One region of the Anaerocolumna sp. AGMB13020 genome, then DNA from elsewhere that is predicted to be linked to it. Evidence: a T-box and tRNA genes for the amino acid it is inferred to sense, from the RefSeq annotation. Region 1 holds a T-box; the other holds one or more tRNA genes.
What was found. A T-box is a leader RNA that pairs with one kind of tRNA and senses whether it is charged. The one in region 1 lies ahead of R2R35_RS23635 (alanine--tRNA ligase), so its partner is inferred to be a tRNA-Ala.
Positions count from the first base shown of each region.

Region 1 (4,296 bases):
TAAACGGTCAGATGCGTCTTAATATGTTTACGCTAATCAAAGGACTACAGGAGAAGGCAGTAAATAAGTATTTCAGTTATTACCGGTCTCTGCATAAGAAAGTTCTGCCAGTTGAATTAAATGATTATAAAGCAGATGTAGATTTTACAGAAAGCGCAGCGGAACTTGAAAAAATAAATACTTATTACGAGAATCAGATTGAAGTAAGATTAAAAGAAATAAAAAATATTTATGCTTATGTAGCCCTTGGAGTAGGTGCTGCTAATTTGGTTGCCGCATATTTTCTGCACCCGCTGATAGCAATAGCAGGTATTGGTTTTGGAATTTATGGTGTGGACATGATATTTATCAATAAACGCATAAAAAATAACATCATTCTGGAATTACAGGGTGCAAAACGTGTGACTCAGGAGTTGTTTCAGAAGCTGTTTGGGGAATATTCACAACTTGATGAAACCTATAAAGAAATGGATTTGGTATCAACAAAAATTCTGGAGGAACTTTATTAAAAGATATGCGATGTCCAATTCTGTAAAACCTGGAAAATAGCGTAAATTAAGAAGATTAGGCTTGTTTTATGCAATATAATGTAGTATAAATATTGTAATGGTAGTTGGACAAGTAAGAATGAGCTTAACTTGGCTTGACTGAAGAACCAATCTTAATGACAACTGTTATTAGGGTTGGTTTTTGCTATTCAGACAGCTCTATCATGAGGGAAAGAAAGAGACCGAGGTGTTTGATGAAGGAAATTCTTGATGAAATTATTGAAAGACTATCGATTTTTCATGATATGTATACGTTTATCAGGATAATAGACCCTATTAATAAGAAATCTTATGTGAAACAGAAAGAAGAAGCTGAATATCAGTTTGTGGAAGGGCACTGTTATGATTTCTGGAAGAAGGGAAGACAGTGTGCCAACTGTTTGTCCAGGAGAACGTTAAAGACGAATAAATACGCTTTTAAGCTAGAGATGAAGGAGGAAAGGCTGTTTCTTATACAGACTTATCCTGTTGAGCTTAATAACAATCATTATATTATAGAGATGCTAAAGGATGTTACGGATCAGGGAATGTTTATTAATGAGAAAGCTGATGAGTATCAGGAATTATCGGGGTATATTAAAAATCTGAATTCAAAAATCATTGAAGATCAGGTGACCGAAATTTATAACAGAAGATTTTTGGAGGAACAACTTCCTATTGATTTAGAAAGAGCAAAAGCTAATGCTGATTCGCTGGCGGTTATAATCGTAGATGTGGACAGATTTAAGCAGATAAATGACACCCAGGGACATCCTGCCGGTGACAGCATCTTAAAACAACTTTCCTCTATCTTTAAGGATTCCATAAGAGCCTCTTCGGACTGGATAGCAAGGTATGGAGGGGATGAATTTATTATACTTTTATATCATGTAACAGAAGACCAGGTGATTAAGATAACGGAGGAATTCAGAAGGCAGGTTGAAGAAGCGGAATTTTATTACGAGGATAAGGAACTGCATTTTACCTGTAGTTTCGGTGTCTGTCTTGTAAATGGCGGTGATTATGACTATAACAGAATTATAGGTATAGCAGATGAAAGCCTTTATGAAGCAAAACGAAATGGAAAAAATAAAGTTGTTATCAGAACAGACAATGGAGTTCCTAATGATACGGTAAATTTTATTTGACAGTTTATCTGAAGTATGGTAACATACTTTCAACTTAAAAACAAAAGGCTGAGAAGAGAAATAGTATATTTCATTTATGTTTCAGAGAGAGGATGGTTGGTGTGAATCCTTACAGACATGAGGTAGAAGCAGTCTCGGAGCTGTGAACCGAAGGGATTATGATTAATCCGCAGTAGACTTCAACGGAATTCCACCGTTATAAGGAAAAAGTATCGGATGACGATTATTCCATATCCCGTACTGATGAGTGCAGAATAACCCTGAATTTAGGTGGTAACACGGACTGAATAGTTCGCCCTAAGCTGATTTTTATCAGCTTGGGGCTTTTTTTGTTTTTAAGGATTAAATCAAAGAAAGGAGATACGCTATGACTGCAAGTGAATTACGAAGACTGTATGTCAGATTTTTTGAGGAAAGGGGGCATAAGGAGATCGCGTCAGCTTCACTTTTGCCGGATAACGATCCTACCGTGTTATTTACCACAGCGGGAATGCATCCTTTGGTACCTTACCTTTTAGGAGAAAAACACCCGGAGGGTAAAAGGCTTGTTAATGTACAGAAATGTGTGAGAACCGGAGATATTGACGAGGTGGGAGATGCTACTCATCTGACATTTTTTGAGATGCTTGGTAACTGGTCCCTTGGAGATTATAGGAAAGAGGAATCCATCTCTATGAGCTATGATTTTCTTACTGACATACTTCATATACCATCAGACAGACTGGCTGTTACCGTTTATGAAGGGGATGAACAGGTGCCAAAAGACCAGGAAGCTGCAAGTATTTGGGTCAGAAAAGGACTTAGGAAAGAGCAGATATTCTACTATGGCAGAGAAGAGAATTGGTGGGGACCGGTTGGTGAGACGGGACCTTGCGGACCGGATACGGAAATCTTTTATGATATGGGAGTGCCTGCCTGCTCCTCTTCCTGCGGACCCAGCTGTTCCTGCGGAAAATATGTGGAGATCTGGAATAATGTGTTTATGCAGTACAATAAGAAAGCAGATGGAACTTATGAGGAATTACAGCAGAAAAATGTAGATACAGGTATGGGTTTTGAAAGAGTGCTCACAGTGCTTAATGGCTGCAGTCAGGTCTATGAGACAGAGCTTTTTATACCGGTAATATCCAAATTAAATGAGATTCTGCAGCAGGAGAAAGGAGAGTTATCCGACCGAAATCTGAAAATTGTCTGTGAGCATATACGTGCCGTAACTTTTATATTAGGAGATCCAAGGAAAATAAAGCCCTCTAATACAGAACAAGGTTACATTGTAAGAAGGCTTATAAGAAGGATTATAAGATTGTTAAAACAGGCGAAGGTAGAAAGGAATATACTGAAGGACCTGGCACAGATAATCATAGACCAATACGGTGATGTTTATGGAGAACTGGAGCGAAACAAATTGTTTATCCTGGAACAGCTTGAGAGAGAGTACGATATCTTTCATAAGACCCTGGATTCTGGATTAAAGATGGCTGAAAAATATTTCGAGGAATTAGCAGATAAGAAAGTATTAAGCGGTGAGCTGGCATTTCGTTTATATGATACCTTTGGATTTCCCATAGAGTTTACAGCAGAACTTGCCAAGGAAAAAGGGGTTATGGTTGATATGGAATCTTTTCAAGAGAAATTCCAGAAACACCAGGAAAAATCAAGACAAGGAGCTGCAGGAAGATTCAAAGGAGGGTTGTCTGAACAAAGCGAAGTAACTGCCAGACTGCATACGGCAACTCATTTATTATACGGCGCGTTGCGTAGGGTTCTTGGAAGTGAGGTAACAAGCAGAGGCAGTAATATCACTGATAAAAGATTAAGGTTTGACTTTTCCTTCCATCGAAAACTCACAGGAGAGGAGCTGAGAGCAATAACAGAGGTTGTAAATGAAGCAATATTAAGGGATATTCCTGTAAATTGTGTGGAGATGCCTCTAAAGGAAGCTTTTCAGGAGGGAGCAATAGGATTATTCGAAAATAAATATGGTGAAACGGTAAAAGTATATACCATACCGGACTATTCAAAGGAAATATGTGGAGGACCCCATGCTGGCAGGACTTCTGAGCTTAAAGCATTTCGTATCATAAAGGAAGAATCTTCTTCGTCAGGTGTTCGAAGAATAAAAGCAGTTATCGGGTAATAACTTCAACTCCCCTCCAAAGGTGTAAGCTTAGAGGGGAGTTGTTCATGAAATAAATTACTCAATTACCCCATCCCGGACTGTGATGATGCGGCCGCTGCTTTGGGCAGCCTCCGGCGAATGTGTTACCATGAGGATGGTCTGTCCGCTTTCACGGTTGATACTGCGTAACAAATGCATAATTTCCGCCCCGGTTTTACTGTCCAGATTTCCTGTGGGTTCATCTGCGAATAGAATCTCAGGTTCTCCAATCAATGCACGGGCGATTGCCACACGCTGCTGCTGTCCCCCTGACAATTCCCGCGGAGTATGCTTGCGCCTGTCAGATAAACCTACTACTTCCAGGATGTAATTTAACTGTTTCTTATAATCTCTCATTTTCTTACCGTCGAGTAGCAAAGGAAGCATGATATTTTCTTCAACATTCAGATTGGGAATAAGATTATAGAATTGAAATACAAACCCTATTTTTTGACGGCGTAAC
Region 1 covers NZ_CP136910.1:5,610,020-5,614,315, forward strand. The annotation lists gene R2R35_RS23625 (hypothetical protein) at 1-509, shown strand, start outside; gene R2R35_RS23630 (GGDEF domain-containing protein) at 743-1,675, shown strand; T-box leader at 1,717-1,978, shown strand; gene R2R35_RS23635 (alanine--tRNA ligase) at 2,043-3,812, shown strand; gene R2R35_RS23640 (ABC transporter ATP-binding protein) at 3,870-4,296, opposite strand, start outside.

Region 2 (4,296 bases), 140 kb from region 1:
TTTTGCTTTTTCATATGAAATACCATGCTTGGAAGATGATACTTGATGGATGTTCATCCCCGTATTTTTTTTCGCATATGGATCTAATTGAAAACCATGAAATACGACTTCTACATCTTCTTTGTGTTCAAACTGATCTAACGCTATTTCAAAGTAACGTTTGCCAATATAACAAAACGGGCAAACAAAATCAAACCATATTTCTATTTTCATAGTTATATACTCCTTCTTTAATCTGTTACAACTTAAGTGTGTGCTACTATGTCAACCATAATATATCCAATTTTTTTTTCGTTTTAAAGCAGAGCAGATTTAATTATTATAAACAATGGGCATTTTCCCAATCAATTGGTTTTGTCGAGCGGCGTCATACATTAATTTGGCCACATTTTCCCTGGATACGGACAATTTACCTGGCCGATCCCCGAATGAATAATCATAAGATTGCCCTTTGTATTTAACATTAGGATTAATAATTCGAACGACTGTCCAATCCACGTTCGAATACTTAATAATTCCTTCCAGCTTCTTCATTTCGGCATAACCGTTTGGCAAAAAGGTTTTAGCCAATATTCTTGGTACCACCGTCGATAAGTTTTTCCTATCGTCTTCAGATTGTAAGGCCGGCGTCGCAAGCGTAATCAACCTTTTTTTGTTGAACTTCTTCATCGCCTTGATAATCAGCTCATGTCCATCAGCGACGGGCGTGCCTCTAAGCTTTCGTGACATATCAGACGGAGGTCCTAATGTGCTGATCACAGCATCCGCTTCCGAAACTGCCATTTCAATAGCTGATGCGTTCGAGAGTTCCCCCGTTATAAGCCTCAGGTTGGAGTGATTCAGCTTGATTTTTTCGGGTTTTCTAACATATGCCGTAACAAAATCTCCTTTGTCTAATGCTAATCGCATAAGATGTTGACCGATTGCACCGCTCGCTCCAAAAATGGTAATGTTCATAATCCTCTTCCCCCCCTTAATGTTGGACTTTTTTAAAAGTTTGCTGCCAGTTCAGCCGTTCTGCTCAATCCGGATTCGATAATTTCCGCAGCGCGATCCCGATATTTGGCGTGTCCTTCTATTACGACAATCCCAGGATCTTTGATACCCAACAATACACCGAGTATGTTCTTGACGTAGTTTAAACCCATCTCCAACGGGGCTGCAAATTCCGTTGAAAAGTCTCCACCGCGTGCACATAGAAGAGCAACTTTTTTGTCGCCAACGAGTCCCTCTGGTAGGCCTTCTGCTGTGTATCTGAACGTTTTCCCTACTTGCAACAAATATGAGATATAAGTGATGAGAGGGGCGGGAACCGTTAAGTTCCATAAAGGGAATGTGAAAACGACTTTATCCATGGCCAGAAACTCGTTCAAATATTGGTTCACAATGTCCGCAGCCTGCCGTTCTTCAGAAGTGGCTTCCAATCCTTTTGCTGCTTTGAAAAGTCCTGAGATGGCTGTATCACCGAAATATGGCAGCTCTGCGCTAAAAAGGTCGAGCTCCCTGATGGTATCCTCCGGATGTAACTCCTTATACGTTTTCAAAAAAGTATTGTACATTTTGACGCTGACCGCTTGTTCTGCGGACCTGTCGTTAGCTTTGACGAATAATACATTTGCCATAAAAATGACCTCCTATAATTGTAATATTTGATAAATTAAGTCGCTTTCTTTTCCGAGTCTTTTGTTCGCTTTCGAATCAGTTATATATCTCTTGTTTTTTTATCAGCTTTCGTTTATACTACATATGTTGTATAGTTGAATTATATTATATTTCAAAGATAGTTCAACCAACAATTTTAAGAAATTGTTGTATATCCAACATTGCGTTAATGATGTATAGAAAAATGATAGAAATGGGGTTTTCTTATGGCTGAAACAAAAATAGATCCACGCATTATACGTACACGTAAATTAATCATGGATGCATTTATTCACGTTTTAAAGAAAAAAGAATTTAAGGATATCACCATCAATGATATTACGGCAGAAGCTACAGTAAATCGTGCCACTTTTTATTATCACTTCATTGATAAATATGATTTATTGGATAAAGTAATGAAAGAAGAATTTATGACCAACGTGTTTAGCGAAATCGCTGAGTATAAAGAACTGAACCCAACATCGATCATTAATATTTTCCTGTCTATCACAAATTTCCAATCGACTTTATCCAAACAATGCCGAAGCGGCTTCGAGACTTTTAAAACAACAATTGAAGAATTTATTCAAAAAGAACTGGAAAATATTTTTTACCAAATGTTATTAAAGCAAAACTCTACTGTCAGCGATGAATCTATAAGAATTGCTGCAGTCATGTTGAGCTGGGGAATTTTCGGGGCTTCGGTTGATTGGCAACACAATAACAGTGTGCCACCAGAGGAATATATAAAATTGGCTATTCCTTACGTTATGTACGGGGTTGGCCATTAGTTCAAGGACAAAAAAGGCACATTTTCATAACTGAAAATGTGCCTTTTTTGTCCTTGATTTATCAAGCGTCCTGTCCCTATAAGTTATAATCTAAGCCACAAGCTTTCATGCCTGCGGCTTATTGTTTAAGTGGAGTATAGACGATACAGGTACAAAATACCACGTCCCATAGTATATAGAAACAAGAGAAATTCCGCTTCAACTCAAAGTCTATTTTAGCTTAGCTTTATTCGCTGGTCTGCGAAGAGGAGAAATGATAGCCTTAACTTGGAATGACTTAAACTTTAGTGATTGCTCTGTAGATATTAATAAGTCTACCAGCCTTGTAAATAAAGTGCAGATAACAAAGGGTCTTATGCACAAGACTTCAATTCGAACGGTTGTAGTTCCAGCGCCTGCGTTCTATATTTTGCTAGAATAAAGCCCAAACAAACCACATGCCATGAAAAAAGCACCCATCTCTGAGTGCTTTTTCATAACTTCAAACTCTATAACCCTTAATATTACTGACTTTTAAAGATGGAGCATAGGGGACTTGAACCCCTGACCCCCACACTGCCAGTGTGGTGCGCTCCCAACTGCGCTAATGCCCCAGACAAATATTAATATACCATGATTTAATTCATTTTTCAAGATATTTTTTAACCGTTAAGTCACATCTTTTATAACAGCTTAAAATTATTTTTTAAGATTTCATTTATCAGCAACCATCTATGAATGAATAACTAATATTGCACTCAAGATAATTCATGCTATCCTTACATAATTAGACATAATTGCCCATTTACCACCAGTGTTATTAATGTTAAACTATGTAATATATTAAAGATTGATCCGGAGAAGTATTTAATATGTAATTTACAGTCAAATTGGTCAACTTTTTTAAGGAAAGGTGGTACATATGAAAAAATTCAAAATATTCATCTGCTTATTTATCGTGACCTCTTTATTTGTTGCGCCTATCACAGTATCTGCCAGTCTTCCAATAACTGTAACAACTACATTATATGTTGATGCTGCACGGATTGGTGAAGCTGATTCATTTTTAATTAGTAAGAACGGTAAGTTCATGCTTGTTGATACCGGCCTGTCGACCGATAGCACAAAAGTAATTAACATGTTATCATCACGTAATGTAACCAATTTAAAAGCTCTGGTCATTACTCATTATGATGTTGATCACGTCGGTTCCTTTTTAGATGTAATTGATTATATCAAAAACCACAATGGCACAATTGATCATATATATGGTCGGAAATACACTTCTGCTCAATTAAATACATTGACACCTCAACGGCGTACAAATTATGTTATGTTTATTAATGGAATCTTAAGATACTTAAATCGTAGTTCTGAAGAATTCAACTTATCGAGCTATGATACAGTAGCTGTTGCAACAAAGGCAAATGAACTGTTTGGTTCCGGGGATGGATTATGGATATTCCCTACCAGGACAAATCCCATCGCCAACTTTACATTAGATGGTAACACTACTGTAACTTGGTTAAATAAATGGGATTCCTATATTGTTCCCGGTATGGATCCTGCTGATGTACCTGCTAATTTTAACAATGACTCTCTAACCTTTAAATTGACATATGAAAATGGAGAAGCCATGTTATTTACAGGTGATATTTCCTGGACTCCACAACAGGATCTTGTAGATAATTGTTATTCTCAAATAAGTACCTGCAGTATCTTAAAGGCACCGCATCATGGTATCCCTGATTATCAGAAGCCATCATTTATAGCAGCTGTAAATCCTTCCTATACCCTTGCAACTACCGATTTATCATACAACAGACTACCTGGTATGATTACGAAAGGAAAATACGGGATGGTTTATTATACCAATACAGCATCG
Region 2 covers NZ_CP136910.1:5,470,029-5,474,324, reverse strand. The annotation lists gene R2R35_RS23080 (DsbA family oxidoreductase) at 1-213, opposite strand, end outside; gene R2R35_RS23075 (NAD(P)-dependent oxidoreductase) at 313-957, opposite strand; gene R2R35_RS23070 (FMN-dependent NADH-azoreductase) at 990-1,622, opposite strand; gene R2R35_RS23065 (TetR/AcrR family transcriptional regulator) at 1,869-2,432, shown strand; tRNA gene R2R35_RS23060 (tRNA-Ala) at 2,953-3,025, opposite strand; gene R2R35_RS23055 (MBL fold metallo-hydrolase) at 3,334-4,296, shown strand, end outside.
Region 2: it has a tRNA-Ala gene. The T-box ahead of R2R35_RS23635 (alanine--tRNA ligase) is inferred to sense a tRNA for this amino acid. The anticodon was not compared.